2 regions of the Geobacillus sp. DSP4a genome follow, and region 1 is predicted to be linked to the other one. Evidence: predicted binding sites of a transcription regulator. Region 1 holds the regulator's gene; the other holds the start of a gene.
What was found. The regulator NrdR, encoded in region 1, represses ribonucleotide reductase genes. The targets are predictions, from matches to a motif close to AACACNATATATNGTGTT.
Positions count from the first base shown of each region.

Region 1 (8,592 bases):
TTTTATGGCCGCCCGCCGGCGTGGTACAATAGAACAAGGAATGTCCGAGGAGGGATGATGTTGAAAAACAAGCTCGTCTTAATTGACGGCAACAGCGTGGCGTACCGCGCCTTTTTCGCGTTGCCGCTTTTGCATAACGATAAAGGGATTCATACGAACGCAGTCTACGGGTTTACGATGATGTTAAACAAAATTTTGGCGGAAGAGCAGCCGACCCACATTCTCGTGGCGTTTGACGCCGGGAAAACGACGTTCCGCCATGAAACGTTCCAAGACTATAAAGGCGGGCGGCAGCAGACGCCGCCGGAACTGTCGGAACAGTTTCCGCTGCTGCGCGAATTGCTCAAGGCGTACCGCATCCCCGCCTATGAGCTCGACCATTACGAAGCGGACGATATTATCGGAACGATGGCGGCGCGGGCTGAGCGAGAAGGGTTTGCAGTGAAAGTCATTTCCGGCGACCGCGATTTAACCCAGCTTGCTTCCCCGCAAGTGACGGTGGAGATTACGAAAAAAGGGATTACCGACATCGAGTCGTACACGCCGGAGACGGTCGCGGAAAAATACGGCCTCACCCCGGAGCAAATTGTCGACTTGAAAGGATTGATGGGCGACAAATCCGACAACATCCCTGGCGTGCCCGGCATCGGGGAAAAAACAGCCGTCAAGCTGCTCAAGCAATTCGGCACGGTCGAAAACGTACTGGCATCGATCGATGAGATCAAAGGGGAGAAGCTGAAAGAAAATTTGCGCCAATACCGGGATTTGGCGCTTTTAAGCAAACAGCTGGCCGCTATTTGCCGCGACGCCCCGGTTGAGCTGACGCTCGATGACATTGTCTACAAAGGAGAAGACCGGGAAAAAGTGGTCGCCTTGTTTCAGGAGCTCGGATTCCAGTCGTTTCTCGACAAGATGGCCGTCCAAACGGATGAAGGCGAAAAGCCGCTCGCCGGGATGGATTTTGCGATCGCCGACAGCGTCACGGACGAAATGCTCGCCGACAAAGCGGCCCTCGTCGTGGAGGTGGTGGGCGACAACTATCACCATGCCCCGATTGTCGGGATCGCCTTGGCCAACGAACGCGGGCGGTTTTTCCTGCGCCCGGAGACGGCGCTCGCCGATCCGAAATTTCTCGCTTGGCTTGGCGATGAGACGAAGAAAAAAACGATGTTTGATTCAAAGCGGGCGGCCGTCGCGTTAAAATGGAAAGGAATCGAACTGCGCGGCGTCGTGTTCGATCTGTTGCTGGCCGCTTACTTGCTCGATCCGGCGCAGGCGGCGGGCGACGTTGCCGCGGTGGCGAAAATGCATCAGTACGAGGCGGTGCGATCGGATGAGGCGGTCTATGGAAAAGGAGCGAAGCGGACGGTTCCTGATGAACCGACGCTTGCCGAGCATCTCGCCCGCAAGGCGGCGGCCATTTGGGCGCTTGAAGAGCCGTTGATGGACGAACTGCGCCGCAACGAACAAGATCGGCTGCTGACCGAGCTCGAACAGCCGCTGGCTGGCATTTTGGCCAATATGGAATTTACTGGAGTGAAAGTGGACACGAAGCGGCTTGAACAGATGGGGGCGGAGCTCACCGAGCAGCTGCAGGCGGTCGAGCGGCGCATTTACGAACTCGCCGGCCAAGAGTTCAACATTAACTCGCCGAAACAGCTCGGGACGGTTTTATTTGACAAGCTGCAGCTCCCGGTGTTGAAAAAGACAAAAACCGACTATTCGACTTCAGCCGATGTGCTTGAGAAGCTTGCACCGCACCATGAAATCGTCGAACATATTTTGCATTACCGCCAACTCGGCAAGCTGCAGTCAACGTATATTGAAGGGCTGCTGAAAGTGGTGCACCCCGTGACGGGCAAAGTGCACACGATGTTCAATCAGGCGTTGACGCAAACCGGGCGCCTCAGCTCCGTCGAACCGAATTTGCAAAACATTCCGATTCGGCTTGAGGAAGGGCGGAAAATCCGCCAGGCGTTCGTGCCGTCGGAGCCGGACTGGCTCATCTTTGCGGCCGACTATTCGCAAATCGAGCTGCGCGTCCTCGCCCATATCGCGGAAGATGACAATTTGATTGAAGCGTTCCGGCGCGGGTTGGACATCCATACGAAAACAGCCATGGACATTTTCCATGTGAGCGAAGAAGACGTGACAGCCAACATGCGCCGCCAAGCGAAGGCCGTCAATTTTGGCATCGTGTACGGCATTAGTGATTACGGTCTGGCGCAAAACTTGAACATTACGCGCAAAGAAGCGGCTGAATTTATTGAGCGATATTTTGCCAGTTTTCCAGGTGTAAAGCAATATATGGACAACATTGTGCAAGAAGCGAAACAAAAAGGGTATGTGACGACGCTGCTGCATCGGCGCCGCTATTTGCCCGATATTACAAGCCGCAACTTCAACGTCCGCAGCTTCGCCGAGCGGACGGCGATGAACACACCGATCCAAGGGAGTGCCGCTGATATTATTAAAAAAGCGATGATCGATCTAAGCGTGAGGCTGCGCGAAGAACGGCTGCAGGCGCGCCTGTTGCTGCAAGTGCATGACGAACTCATTTTGGAGGCGCCGAAAGAGGAAATCGAGCGGCTGTGCCGCCTCGTTCCAGAGGTGATGGAGCAAGCCGTCGCACTCCGCGTGCCGCTGAAAGTCGATTACCATTACGGTCCGACGTGGTACGACGCCAAATAAAAGCGGTCTGCCCGCCAGCTGCTCGGTTTTTCACGGGGCCGCGCAATGAGCTGTTGCTTTAAAACAGGTGCACGAACAGGAAAAGGAGGGAGGCGCCATGCCGGAACTGCCGGAAGTGGAAACGATCCGCCGCACGCTGTTGCCGCTTGTCGCTGGCAAAACGATTGAAGAGGTGCGGGTGTTTTGGCCGAATATCATTCGTCATCCGCAAGACCCGGCGGCGTTTGCTGCCAGGCTGGCCGGGCAGACGGTGTGCGGCATCGATCGGCGCGGGAAATTTTTGAAATTTTTGCTTGACCGGGATATACTCATCTCCCATTTGCGCATGGAGGGGCGCTACGCGGTCGCCCAGTCCGATGAGCCGCTTGAACCGCATACGCACATTGTGTTTCGTTTTACAGACGGCAGTGAGCTTCGTTATCGCGATGTACGCAAATTCGGAACCATGCACGTGTACGCGAAAGAGGAAGCAGACTGCCGGCCGCCGCTCGCTCAATTAGGGCCGGAACCGCTGTCCCCAGCGTTTTCTCCGGCGGTGTTGGCCGCAAAAGCGGCGAAAACAAAGCGGACGGTGAAAACGTTGTTGCTTGATCAAACGGTCGTGGCCGGGTTTGGCAACATTTATGTCGACGAAGCGCTGTTTCGCGCCGGCATTCTCCCTGGACGGCCGGCTGCTTCGCTGACGGATGAAGAACTTGCACGGTTGCACGAAGAAATGGTGGCGACGATCGGCGAGGCGGTCATGAAAGGGGGAAGCACGGTGCGCACGTATGTGAATACGCAAGGAGAAGCCGGAATGTTCCAGCATCACCTGTTCGTATACGGCCGCAAAGGGGAGCCGTGCAAACGGTGCGGCACCCCGATTGAGAAAATGGTTGTCGCCGGCCGCGGCACGCATTATTGCCCGCGTTGCCAACGCTAGGCAGCAGACAAAAAAGGAGGGGTGCCGAATGGCATTCACGATCGGATTAACCGGTGGAATTGCGAGCGGCAAAAGCACGGTCAGCGCGATGATGCGCGAGCTCGGCCTTCCGGTCATCGATGCGGATGAGGCGGCGCGCGCCGTCGTCCGCCCGGGGGAGGAGGCGTACCGGCAAATCGTCACTGCATTCGGTCCGGGCATTTTGCGGGCGGACGGCGAAATCGACCGAGCCAAACTCGGGGCGATCGTCTTTAACGACGAACAACAGCGGAAAGTGCTCAACGCCATCGTTCACCCAGCGGTGCGGAAAAAAATGCTGGCTGAAAAAGAAGCGCACATCCGCTCCGGAGCGAAGACCGTCGTCCTAGATATTCCGCTGTTATTTGAAAGCGGGCTGACTCATTGGGTGGATAAAGTGCTTGTCGTGTACGTCGACGATGACGTTCAGCTCCGCCGGCTCATGGCGCGCAACGGTTTCACCGAAGAGGAAGCGCTCGCCCGCATCCGCTCCCAGTGGCCGATGGCGGAAAAAGTGAAACGGGCCGATGCGGTGATTGACAACAACGGGACGATCGAAGAGACACGCCGGCAGTTGCTGGCCATTTTGCATCAATGGGACGCCTTGGGAAAATAGGCGTCTTTTTTGCTGCGTTTTATTGATTTTGTTCTCCACATTTCATAAAAATATGATATACTATTTATGTGGATGAAAATAAATAGTATAACATATATGAGAGGAGAACAAGGTGAATGAAGGCGAAAGTGGCGATTAACGGATTCGGACGAATTGGACGGATGGTATTCCGGAGAGCCATCAATTCTCCCGACCTTGAAATTGTGGCGGTGAATGCCAGCTATCCGCCGGAAACGTTAGCCCATTTGGTGAAATACGACTCCAACCACGGCAAATTCGACGGCGATGTCGCCGCTTTGGAAGACGGATTGCTTGTCAACGGCAAAAAGGTGAAATTGCTGAACTTGCGCGATCCGCAACAATTGCCGTGGAAAGAGCTTGATATTGATATTGTGATTGAAGCGACCGGCAAATTTAACGCCCGCGAAAAGGCAAGCCTTCACTTGGATGCTGGGGCGAAACGCGTCATTTTAACCGCTCCGGGCAAAAATGAGGATGTGACGATTGTCGTCGGCGTCAATGAACAGATGTTGGATATTGACCGTCATTTTATCATTTCCAACGCTTCGTGCACGACGAACTGCCTCGCCCCGGTCGTGAAAGTGCTTGATGAAGCGTTCGGAATTGAAAACGGCCTGATGACAACTGTTCATGCTTATACGAACGATCAAAAAAACATCGACAATCCGCATAAAGATTTGCGCCGCGCCCGTTCATGCGCCCAGTCGATCATCCCGACGACGACGGGAGCCGCGAAGGCGCTCGGGCTGGTGTTGCCGCATTTAAAAGGAAAGCTTCATGGCATGGCGTTGCGCGTTCCGACGCCGAACGTGTCGCTTGTCGATTTGGTCGTTGACGTCAAGCGGGATGTGACGGTCGAGGAAGTGAACGAAGCTCTTCTCCGCGCAGCCAATGGTCCGCTGAAAGGCATTTTGGATTTCACGATGGAGCCGCTTGTGTCGATCGATTTCAACACGAACCCGCATTCGGCGATCATTGACGGTTTGTCGACAATGGTGATTGACGGCCGGAAAGTGAAAGTGCTCGCCTGGTACGACAACGAGTGGGGCTATTCGTGCCGCGTCGTCGACTTGACCAGCCTTGTCGCCGCCAAAATGAATGAGCGTCTTCATGTGAGCGCTTAAGCAGTTTTTCTTCCAATCTCGCAATCGTGAAAAGATGCGAAAAGCGTCCGATCCGCCCGTGTGGCGGTGTGGGCGCTTTTTCCTTTTGGCATGCGAAAAATTAAAAAAGCCTGTTGCAAAAACCCCCTAAACAAAGTATACTATGTTTCGTGAACTTCTTAACGGCAAAGGTAATGTGACTACTTAAAGGGTTAGGACCTCTTAGGACTAACTTTCCCCCGTGGTAGTTATACATGCCATTTTGCAACCTACAAATCTGTTTTTTATTTGAGAAAATTGGTTAAAAGGGGGACTTTCGCATGGATACGATGGGTCGTCACGTTATCTCGGAACTTTGGGGATGCGACTTTGACAAACTGAACGATATGGACTTTATTGAAAAAACGTTTGTAGACGCCGCATTAAAGTCGGGAGCGGAAATTCGCGAAGTCGCGTTCCATAAATTCGCTCCGCAAGGCGTAAGCGGGGTCGTCATTATTTCCGAATCCCATTTAACGATTCATACGTTTCCGGAACACGGCTATGCCAGCATTGATGTGTATACATGCGGCCATTTAGACCCGACCATCGCCGCGGATTACATCGCCGAAAAGCTTGGCGCGCAAACGCGGGAAACGATTGAGCTGCCGCGCGGCATGCGCCCGATTGAAGTGAAAAAGGCGCACGCGCTGTAATTCCATAACAACGGAAGCAAAAGGAGCGTAAACAGGACGCTCCTTTTTTTACGCTTTCGGCGGTGCCATGGCGGCCAAAATCATGGTATGATGGTGAAAAAAAAGAACGATTAGGGAGACGTGGCTATGAGCATGTGGAAAAAGTTGAAGTATGCGTTGACGAACCATTGCGAAACGCGGGAAAACCATGAGGACGCCGAGCTCCGGAGCCATTACTACAAAGCGGCCCACCGCGCTGTCATCGACGCGGTGAAAGAGCTGCTCGCTTCGCTGCCTGACGCCGAGCTGCTTTCCGTTTCCGAAGAGCGCGGCGAGCTTTGCGCCCAAACGCGGCGTGGCCCCAAGCTGTTTATCGTCGCCACCGTCATTTCCGTCCGCCCGTTTGAAACGGCGGTGGACTTTTCGGTGACGACCGAGACAAAGTTCTTGCCGTTTGATTTTGGCCGCAGCCGGGCGGTCATCCTTGAGTTATACCGGAAGCTTGACGGCCGCCTGCCGTATATTGGTTCTGGCCTCAATAGCTGACTATGGCTTGTCTGCCCTCTGCCATTCCGGTATGATAGAAGATAAGAAGAGGAACGGAGTGGATGTTATGCGATGTCCGTCATGCCATCACCAAGGCACGCGCGTGCTTGACTCGCGCCCGGCCGAAGAAGGCCGCTCGATTCGCCGCCGGCGCGAGTGCGAACAATGCCACTATCGATTTACGACGTTTGAGCGGGTCGAGGAACCGCCGCTGATTGTCGTCAAAAAAGAAGGGACGCGCGAGGAGTTCAGCCGGGAAAAAATTTTGCGCGGTTTGATCAAAGCGTGTGAAAAACGGCCGGTGGCGCTTGAGCAATTGGAAAAAGTGACGCAGGAAATCGAGCGCGAGCTGCGCAGCCAAGGCGTATCGGAAGTAAAAAGCGAAACGATCGGCGAAATGGTCATGGAGCGGCTGTCGCGCATCGATGAGGTGGCCTATGTCCGCTTCGCTTCCGTCTATCGGCAGTTTAAAGATATCAACGTATTTATCGAAGAGCTAAAAGAGCTGATTAAAAAAGGACAACGGTAAAAGGGCTCGGGCGGGAATGCGGCAGGCCCTTTTTTCAGCTTATTTTTCGGCCGGGAAGGCGAGAGGTGGATGGAAACGAATATGGCAGAATGGAAGGTCGGAGCGATGCCACACCATTGGAAAGAGTTGTTGGCCGTTGATCGGTATATGGTGCAAAGCCGCACTGCGCTGCACGATGCGGACCGAAAAGTGTTGACTATGCTGTATCAGCCGCTGATCGGCCATCGTGCGCTCGCCTTATATATGACGCTTTGGGGGGAGCTCGAGCTGCTTGGCGGCCGGGAAGCGACCCACCATCGGCTTATGGCGCTCATGCAGTGCGGTCTGCCGGACATTTACAGCGAGCGGCTGAAGCTCGAAGGCATCGGGCTGCTGAATACGTACGTCCACGCCCCCGAGGCGGAAGAGCCGAAGCAGTTTGTGTATGAGCTGCGCCCGCCGCTGGCGCCGGATCAATTTTTCCGCGACGAAATGCTCGGCGTCTTTTTGTACCGGCAAGTCGGCCGTCATATGTTTGCCCAGCTGAATGACTGTTTTGCCTGCCCGGTTGTGGATGAGACAAAGTTCACCCGGGTGACGCGCGCGTTTTCGGACGTATTTTCGTCCGTTCATGCTGAACAAATCGTCGCGGGATTCAATGAAGAGGCCGGGCGCGAGCTCGAGCCGCCGGATGGAAAAGTGCACATGGGGCGGGACGAGGCGTCGTATGCGCTCGATGACGGCGTGTTTGATTTTGAGCTGTTTTTTGCCGGCTTGTCGAAACAGATGGTGCCGCGCCGGGCCGTAACCGCGAAAGTGAAAGAAGCGATCAAAAAGTTGGCATTTTTGTACGGCATCCCGCCGCTGGAAATGCAAAAAATTGTCCTCGGCGTCATCGATCCGGCATACGAGATTGACATTGACGCCCTGCGCCGGGCGGCCCGGGAGTGGTATGAGATCGAGCACGGCGGCGCCGCCCCGCGCCTTGTCGAACGGGTGCAGCCGCTCGCTTACCGGACGATGGAATACATCGAGCCGCGCACAAAAGAGGAGGCGTTGATGAAGCAGCTCGAGACGATCTCCCCGCGCCAGCTTCTGAAGGAAATTTCCGGGGGAGCGGAGCCGTCGCTCGCCGATTTGCAATTGATCGAAGATATTATGTTTCAACAGCAGCTTCTTCCGGGCGTCGTCAATGTGCTGATTTATTACGTCATGCTGCGGACGAATATGAAACTATCGAAAAAATATGTCGAGAAAATCGCCAGCCATTGGGCGCGCAAAAAGGTGCGCACCGTCAAAGAGGCGATGGAGCTGGCTAAAGAGGAAGCAAAGACGTACCAAAACTGGGCGAATGAAAAAGAAAAAGGGACGCGGACAGTGCGCAAAGTCGTGCGCACCGAAATCGTCCCCGACTGGCTGAACATGGATTACAGCCAGCCGGATGATGACGACTTTGATGTGGAACAGGCGCGCAAAGAGCTCGAGGAACGGCT
Region 1 covers NZ_SDLD01000025.1:14,819-23,410, reverse strand. The annotation lists gene polA (DNA polymerase I) at 55-2,691, shown strand; gene mutM (DNA-formamidopyrimidine glycosylase) at 2,789-3,613, shown strand; gene coaE (dephospho-CoA kinase) at 3,642-4,247, shown strand; gene ETC02_RS10150 (glyceraldehyde-3-phosphate dehydrogenase) at 4,364-5,392, shown strand; gene speD (adenosylmethionine decarboxylase) at 5,692-6,066, shown strand; gene ETC02_RS10140 (hypothetical protein) at 6,193-6,591, shown strand; gene nrdR (transcriptional regulator NrdR) at 6,659-7,120, shown strand; gene ETC02_RS10130 (replication initiation and membrane attachment family protein) at 7,226-8,592, shown strand, end outside.

Region 2 (8,592 bases), on a different contig from region 1:
AATCTTCCATGCTCGGTGTCGGCAACGTTTGTCCCCTCCTGCAACGTTTGCCTGCCGCCAGCAAATCCCCCGGCCTATACCGTCACTCCGATGCGTCGGCCCTTTTGGCAGACAAAAATAGCAATCATTTCTATTGTACCATAAAAGGGGCATTACGTAAAATACTGCACCTCAGCCGCCGGGAAAAGCGGGCAATGTACGAATGCATCGTTTCCTCCAGCTCCTGCGCCTCCTCGTCACGATACACGTATTTGCCGATGCCGTACCGCCCCCACTTATACTTGCGCTTCGATTCGTCCAAATCGAGCTTGGTTTTCGGGTAACGCTGCTCGATGACCCGCTTGGCCGGCTTGGTAAACCGATGCTGGATGAGCTCAAACGTCAAACTAGATAAATCCACTCCTTTCAAAACATTCGTACTCCTTTGCGATTTGCCATGACAGCTCATAAACGCAATGATACAATAAAACTAAGCTGAAAGGGGGGGATGCAGAATGTCTCACGAGCTTGTCGAATTGCTTCGCTCAGTGCTGAAAGAGGAGTTGCAGCCGATTCATGAACGCCTCGACCGACTAGAAGCCGGACAACAGCGCCTCGAAGAACGGCAACAGCGCCTCGAAGAACGGCAACAACGCCTCGAAGAACGACAACAGCGCCTCGAGGAAAAGTTGGACCATTTCATCATCGAAACGCGCAGCCATTTCAAAAAAATCGAGGACGAGCTGGCTGAGCATCGGCGTATGTTCGAGATACTGTCACATGATTGGCGTAACGCGAACATTGCGATTGAATATTTAAATCATAAGATCGGCCAGCACGATCTGGAAATGTATCAACTCAAAAAGCGGCTCGAACTCCAAGAAACAAAATAAAAGCGCATGCCCGATGACCGGCGCATACGCTCTAACTGCTTAGCTTACCCACGCTTGCGAATGCGGAAATTGTCTTCCAACAGCACCCAGTTTTCCGGATACGGATACCCGAGCACCCAGTAGCTGATTCCGCGCAATCCGTATTCTTTCACCAAGTCAAATTTCGCCAACGCGCTGCGGGCGTCTTCAAACCATACTTCGTGCTGGCGGCCTTGCTCGTCCGTGTACCGGTAAAACGGCGAGGCGGCCGCCGCATCGTATTGGATGGACGCCCCGTAACGAATGGCGCGCTCCACGGCTTCTTTCGGGCTGAACGTTTCCGCCTCTTGCCCTGGCACGTGCGGCAGCACCCAGTCGCGGGCATAAATTTGAAATCCCATCATGATTTTCTCCCGCGGAATCACGGTCACGGCATAATCAAGCACGCGCCGAATTTGGTTCACCGGCGAAATGGCTTGCGGCGGCCCAAACCGATAGCCCCACTCGTACGTCATAAGCACGACGAAATCGGCGATGCGCCCATGGGCTGGATAGTCGTGCGCTTCATACAGCAATCCTTTTTGTTCCGCGCTGATTTTGGGAGCGAGCGATGTCGATAACCAATATCCTTCCGCGTGAAGCCGAGCCGCCGCCCGCCGCAAAAACGCATTGTACCGCTCGCGGTCGGACGGGTAGACATTTTCAAAATCGACATTCAACGCGCGGTACCCTTTTGCTCGCATCACTTGAATGACGTTGTCAAGCAATCGCGTTTGCAGCGCAACGTCGGCCAGAATCGTCTGCGCCAATCTTGAACCCGGATCCTGATACGTAAAGTTGGTGATCGTCATCATCGGCACGACACGGGCGGCAAAAGCGGCCTGAATGATCGCCACATCATTGATGGGATTCAGTCCGCCATCAGCGCGGATCGTATAGGCGAACGGGGCGGCGTACGTCAAATGGCGGCCGACTTCGCGCACTTGCTCCGCCCCTTTCTCCCCTTGGTCCACCGTAAATGCGTTCACCTCGATGAGCGGTTTGGCCGGCGGAATGACGAGCCGCTGTCCGGGAGTGATGACATTCGGATCAGCGATGGGATTGAACTCGATGATTTGCTGGACGCTGACTTGATAAGCGGCAGCAATTTGCCCTAACGTTTCCCCGGTGCGCACCGTATGAATGCGAGCCGGAATCAACAACAGCGCGCCGGGATAAATGAGCGCCGGGTTGGCGATCCGGTTCGCCTGCACGATGGCTTCGACCGTCACTCCATACGCGCGGGCGATCTGCCATAACGTTTCCCCTGCACGGACGGTATGATAGCGATACGGCACCGGAATGACAACCGCCTGCCCGATGGCTAGCCGGTTCGGGTCGCTCAGTTCATTGGCGGCGACAATCCGCTCGAGTGGAACGCCGTAACGCTGAGCCAACTGCCAAAGCGTCTCCCCGCGCTTTACGACATGAACAATCATGACGCTCCCCCTTTCGTTCCCTCCTTTTACCACTATATTTTGGCTTTTGCCTTTTATGTAAAAAAAAAACGCCGGTTCCTCTACGGAAACCAGCGTTTCATCCATCCAAACCCATCCGTATCACCATTACAGGCCGCACTTCAGCTGGGCGCCGCAGTTCGTGCACGTGTTGCAGCCGCCGATCTCTTCGACCGTTCCTTCGCGGCAAATCGGGCAAATGTTGCCGATTTCGGAGCCGATCGTCACATCGGTGGCGCGCACATCTTGAATCGTATCGACAAGCACGACGGCGCGTTTCGTTTCTTTTTCCTCTTGTTCTTCTGGAAGCAGTTCTAGCTGTTCTTCGATCCGGTTTTCTTCCGCTTTCAACGTCAACACTTGCGCATCGCGGCTGCCGTCGACGTAGACGGTGCCGCCTTTCGCGCCGCCGCGCCATAAACGCTCGTACACTTTTTGCACTTGCTCGACGGTGTAGCCTCTCGGCGCGTTGACCGTTTTCGACAAGCTCGAGTCGACCCAGCGCTGAATGATGCATTGCACATCGGCGTGCGCTTCCGGCGGCAAGTCCATCGCCGTCACAAACCAAGGCGGCAAATGGTTCGGGTCGGCTTCCGGATGTTTGTCCAAATATTCTTGCACGATGTCTGCTTTCACTTCGATAAATTTGCCCAAGCGCCCGCTCCGGTAGTACGAGAACGAGAAGTACGGCTCCAGCCCGGTTGACACGCCGACCATCGTCCCCGTCGATCCCGTCGGCGCCACCGTCAGCAAGTGTGAGTTGCGGATGCCGTATTTCAAAATATCTTGGCGAATGTCATCCGGCATCCGTTTCATGTAACCGGTGTTGATGAACGCTTCGCGCAGCTTTTGCGTTTCTTCTTCCGTTTCGCCGACCAAAAACGGGAAGCTGCCTTTTTCTTTCGCCAGCTCGATCGAGGCCCGGTAAGCGGTCGTGGCGATCGTGCGGAACAGTTCGTCCACAAGTTGATTTCCTTCCTCGGAGCCGTACGCTTTTTCGCAGTAAATGAGCAAGTCGGCAAGCCCCATGACGCCAAGGCCGATGCGGCGCTCGCCGAGCGCCTGTTTTTTGTTTTCCTCAAGGAAGTATGGCGTAGCATCAATGACGTTGTCTTGCATCCGCACCCCGATTTCAACCGTACGCTTCAGTTTTTCATAGTCCACGACTTTCCGCTCTTTGTCCACCATGTTCGCCAAGTTAATGGCGGCCAAGTTGCAGACCGAATATGGCGCAAGGGGCTGTTCCCCGCACGGGTTGGTCGCCACGACTTTTTGTCCGTACGCGCGAGCGTTCGTCATTTCATTGGCATTGTCGATGAAGAAAATGCCCGGCTCGGCTGAATACGTCGCACAAATGTTGATCAGCTTCCAAAGCTCGCGGGCGCGGATTTTCCGGTAGACGCGGACGCGGTAGCCCATTTGTTCCCATTCGCGCACATCGCCGACTTCATGCCATTTTTCATTGTAAATGCGCATTTCTTCTTCAGAATACGTTTCTACGTCCGGGAAGCGCAGCGCGTATTCTTCGTCCTTTTCGACCGCTTCCATGAATTCTTTCGTCAAGCAGACGGAAATGTTCGCACCGGTCAAAAAGTCCGGGTTGTGCACCGTGTATGTACCGCCGGTGCGCAGTTTTTCTTCGGCATCTTTGATAATTTCCTCTGTGAAGCCGCCGTAGTCAGGCGCGTTTTTGTACCGGACGATCGCTTCGTACATCGCCCGCTCCCGCTCGGTGAGCGGCGTGAATTTCAGTTTGTCGCGCGCTGCTTTTTTGATGCCCTCGTCTTCCATATTTTCAAGCAGGTAGCGCAAAATGCGCGGGTTTTGCATTTTCGAGACGATGAATTCGATAATGTCCGGGTGCCAGTCGGCCAGCATAATCATTTGGGCGCCGCGGCGGGAGCCACCTTGCTCGACAAGGTGGGTCAGCTTCGCAATGTCGTCAAGCCATGAGACCGACCCGGACGATTTGCCGTTCACCCCGCGCGCAAGCGTATGGCGCGGCCGCAATGTCGAGCCGTTCGTCCCAACGCCGCCGCCGCGGCTCATAATTTCCATCACCTGCTTCCGATGTTCGGAAATGCCTTCGCGCGAATCTTTCACAAACGGCATCACATAGCAGTTGAAATACGTCACTTCCTTGCCTGAACCCGCCCCGTACAACACGCGGCCGGCCGGAACAAAATTCAAGCTGGCGAGCTCTTGATAAAACTTTTCGAACCACTCTTTCCGCTTTTCTTCGGTCTTTTCCACCGCCGCCAGCCCGGTCGCATTGCGCTTGGCGATTTGCTCATAGAAAATCTCGAGCGGCTTGTCGATAATGTCGAGCGATCGAAGGACAATGCCGGTTTCCGCCTCCTCGCCTTCGAGCACGTGCCGGTATTCGTCTTCAATCAACACGCGCGCTTTTTTCGCCTCCCAGTCAATATCGACGATAAAACCGAGACCGCGGGCTGGGAATTTCGGGTCCTCCTTGATCGTCAACACAACGAAATCGCCCGGTGTGAGCGTCAGCTTTTCCGTATCCTTAAACGAATAACGGTCCAACATGACCAAACGGGATACGCCTTTATGGGTGATGTGCATATCCGGCGTAATCGGATGCACTTGCGGAAATAGGCGGATATCCTCGTTCAGCTTGTCAATATTGATTTTCATTTTTTCGGACGACGCCACCGTCATTCTCCTATCTCTCCTCTTTTATATAATTATATAATCTCTCATGTTTTTGCCAATGTTGCCCTGTCTTCTCTACCTTACCATATCAAACAGAAAAAAACAATATATAGTATGATTTTTTATGAAAATCATACTATATATTGTGATTTAGAACAAATCATTTCGTTTTTGTCAAGCAAAAAAAGACAAAAAACGGCGAAAAACGGACCAGCCATGCCGTTTTTGCCAAAACAGGAGCGATGTTCCATATTGCCGCCTAACGCTTAAAGTTCCATTCATCGCTTTCGTATTTCGTCCGCGCCAGCTCTTCGACGTATGCCAACTCTTCGGCGGTGAGCGTGTACGGTTCCAATACGATGTTCAATCCTTTTTCAAATCCTTTGTAAAACGCCTCTTTCGCTTCCTCGATCGTCACCGTGCGGCTCGTCAACTCATTGATCGCGACGGCTTTCTTTTTAAAATCGCGCTGCAGACGCTCTTTCACCCGCTCGTTTGGATATTTAAACAAGCTGAACAGCAAGTCTTCGTCCAAATCGAGCAAAATCGAACCATGCTGCAAAATGACGCCTTTTTGCCGCGTTTGCGCGCTGCCGGCGATTTTCCGCCCCTCAACGACAAGTTCGTACCACGACGGTGCGTCAAAGCAAACAGCCGAGCGCGGGCTGCGCAAATCCGCTTTTTCTTCTTCTGTTTTCGGCACGGCGAAATACGCGTCAAGCCCAAGGAAGCGAAATCCTTCCAAAATGCCCTGGGAGATGACGCGATACGCTTCCGTCACCGTCTGCGGCATCGCGGGATGCGATTCGGAGACGATGACGCTGTATGTCAACTCTTTGTCATGAAGAACGCCGCGCCCGCCAGTCGGGCGGCGGACAAAGCCGAGGCCGTTCCGTTTCACCGCGTCTAAATCAATTTCTTTCTCCACTTTTTGAAAATAGCCGATCGACAACGTCGGCGGATTCCAGCCGTAAAAGCGGACCGTCGGCGGAATTTTTCCTTCGCTGTGCCACTCTAAGAGCGCCTCATCAAGCGCCATATTAAACGACGGCGAGCCCTCGCCGGAGTCAATAAAGCGCCATACTTCCTTTTTAGCCATCGTTCCACCTTCTTTTCAGAATCACCTTTACTAGTTTAGCAAACAACGCCGGCCAAGGGAAGAAAAATGGCATCGCGAAAACACTTTGCTTCCGAGCGGCAACTCTATATAATAGGAAATAGCGGACAAAGCGAAAGGAGGCATGACGGGTGGAAGCATTGCTCATTATTCTCGGGGCGGTCATCGTGTATTCCGTCATTACGTACTTCTGGCAGAAGAGAATTGTCAAAGCATTGACAGAGGAAGAGTTCCGCGCCGGCTACCGGAAGGCGCAATTGATCGATGTCCGTGAACCGGATGAGTTTGCGGCTGGACATATTTTAGGGGCGCGCAACATCCCGCTGACCCAACTGCGCATGCGAATGAAAGAATTGCGCAAAGACCAGCCGATTTATTTATATTGCCAAAACGGGCTGCGCAGCGGGCGGGCCGCACAAATGCTTTACCGGAAAGGGTATCGCGATTTGTACCATTTAAAAGGCGGATTTAAAACGTGGACCGGGAAAGTGAAGAAAAAAGCGTAGCGATCAGCAAAAAGAGGCGCGCTGCCGGACTATATAGATGCAATTTAAAGCTTTAACATTTTTCGTTTTGACCGGTCATTTCATCCAACTGTCGAGTGACCGAACAACACCGCTTAAAGACCCATGAATGGGTCTTTAAGCGAGTCGTTGTTCGGTCTTCCGTCACGCCTTAGCGTGACGGAGGCAAGCCTACGGCTTGCCTTCGACAGTCAAAAATGGATGAGCCACTTTTCCGTCAAGGATATGTTAAACGATTTCGTTGCATCTATATAGGCAGGCGCCTTTGCTGTTGCGGCCGTCAAGGAGCCGTCTCAAATTCCGGCGGCAGGACGACCGCCTCAAGCACCGAAGCAGCCGCACCGATGGCGCAGCTTTTCTCTTTCAGCTTCGAGGCGATGATGGACGGCTCGCTTTCTTTTTTGACGAGAATCCGCTTCCTCACTTCTTGACGAGCCGGGCCGAGCACGTACTCGCCCGCCTGGGCCAGCGGGCCGCCGATAATGATCGCCTCCGGATTGTACGCGTAGATCACCTGCAACAGTCCGATGCCGAGATAACGCCCCGTTTCCGCCAAAATGCCGGCCAACGGTTCATCGCTTTCCGCCGCCAGCGCCATCGCGGCGATGGAAAAGCGGTCGTCCAGCCACTCCGAACGGCCTTCTTCGGCCAAACGGCGTTCAATATATTTTTGTGAAGCGTACATTTCCCAGCAGCCGGTATTGCCGCAAGTACAGCGGACGCCGTTGACATCGATCGTATGATGGCCGATCTCGCCCGCTAGCCCGTTCACCCCGCGATACAGCTGATGATGAAGGACGACGCCGGCGCCGACGCCGATGCCGGCGCTAATATACACAAAATGGGCAAACTCCTTGCCGGCGCCGAACCATTTTTCGCCAAGCGCCGCCAGTTTCGCCTCGTTTTCCACAATAACCGGATATTGCGGCCATCGCTTTTGCAAGGCCGATGCCAACGCCACATCGCCCCAACGCAAGTTCGGCGCAAAAATCACCGTCCCGCTTTCCGTATGGACAACGCCCGGCACCCCGATGCCGATTCCCATTACGCCGTACGGCGTCGTCGGCGCCCGGCGGACCGCGGCTTCAACCAATTCGGCCATCTCGCCGACAATCGCCTCCTGCCCTTCGGACGGGCGGAACGAACGCCGCTGCTCCCATATGATTTCAGCATTTAAGTTCGTCACCACGGCGTACAAATAGTTAACGCCGAGCTCGACGCCGACAAGCGAACCGGCGTCGGCATTAAAGCGGAGCATGAGCGGCCGGCGTCCGCCTGTGGAGACGCCGATGCCGCTTTCATGGACAAAATGCTCGGCGATCAGCTCATCGACGAGCGCTGAAACCGTCGCTTTATTCAGTCCGGTCGTTTTCGCAATATCGGCGCGTGAAATCGGGTGTTGGTCGCGGATCAATTTCAGGACGAGCTGTTTATTCATTTTTTTGACAAGAGTGATGTTCCCTGTCCTCACGTTTTCGGTCATCCTTTTCGTCATGACTTTTAGTATGCACCGCGAATGATGGATCAGCCATTGCTATTAGTTTATATAATAAACTAACTCGACTTTTCTGTCAATGCCGCCATAGCAATGCAGCTGTCCCCAAACGAAACGGCCCGCCCACTGTCGGGCGAGCCGTTTGTCGGTATCACGGATCAGTTTGTCGGCTTTTGATAGCGCAAAATCGGCTTGCGCGCTGCGGTCGTTTCATCAAGCCGCTTGACGACCGTCGTATGCGGCGCTTCTTGAACGATTTCCGGAGTTTCTTCCGCTTCCTTGGCAATTTGAATCATCGCATCGATGAACGCATCGAGCGTCTCTTTCGACTCCGTCTCGGTCGGCTCAATCATCATGCACTCTTCGACGATGAGCGGGAAGTAAATGGTCGGCGGATGGAAGCCGAAATCAAGCAGCCGTTTCGCGATATCAA
Region 2 covers NZ_SDLD01000006.1:42,744-51,335, reverse strand. The annotation lists gene mntR (transcriptional regulator MntR) at 1-25, opposite strand, end outside; partial or broken gene ETC02_RS03605 (spore photoproduct lyase family protein) at 153-409, opposite strand; gene ETC02_RS03600 (coiled-coil domain-containing protein) at 495-872, shown strand; gene ETC02_RS03595 (glycoside hydrolase family 18 protein) at 917-2,329, opposite strand; gene ETC02_RS03590 (vitamin B12-dependent ribonucleotide reductase) at 2,456-5,029, opposite strand; gene ETC02_RS03585 (lipoate--protein ligase family protein) at 5,283-6,122, opposite strand; gene ETC02_RS03580 (rhodanese-like domain-containing protein) at 6,272-6,646, shown strand; gene ETC02_RS03575 (ROK family transcriptional regulator) at 6,945-8,135, opposite strand; gene gcvPB (aminomethyl-transferring glycine dehydrogenase subunit GcvPB) at 8,318-8,592, opposite strand, start outside.
Region 2: a site for NrdR is predicted at 5,156-5,173, ahead of ETC02_RS03590 (vitamin B12-dependent ribonucleotide reductase). Genes of this name have one in related genera too.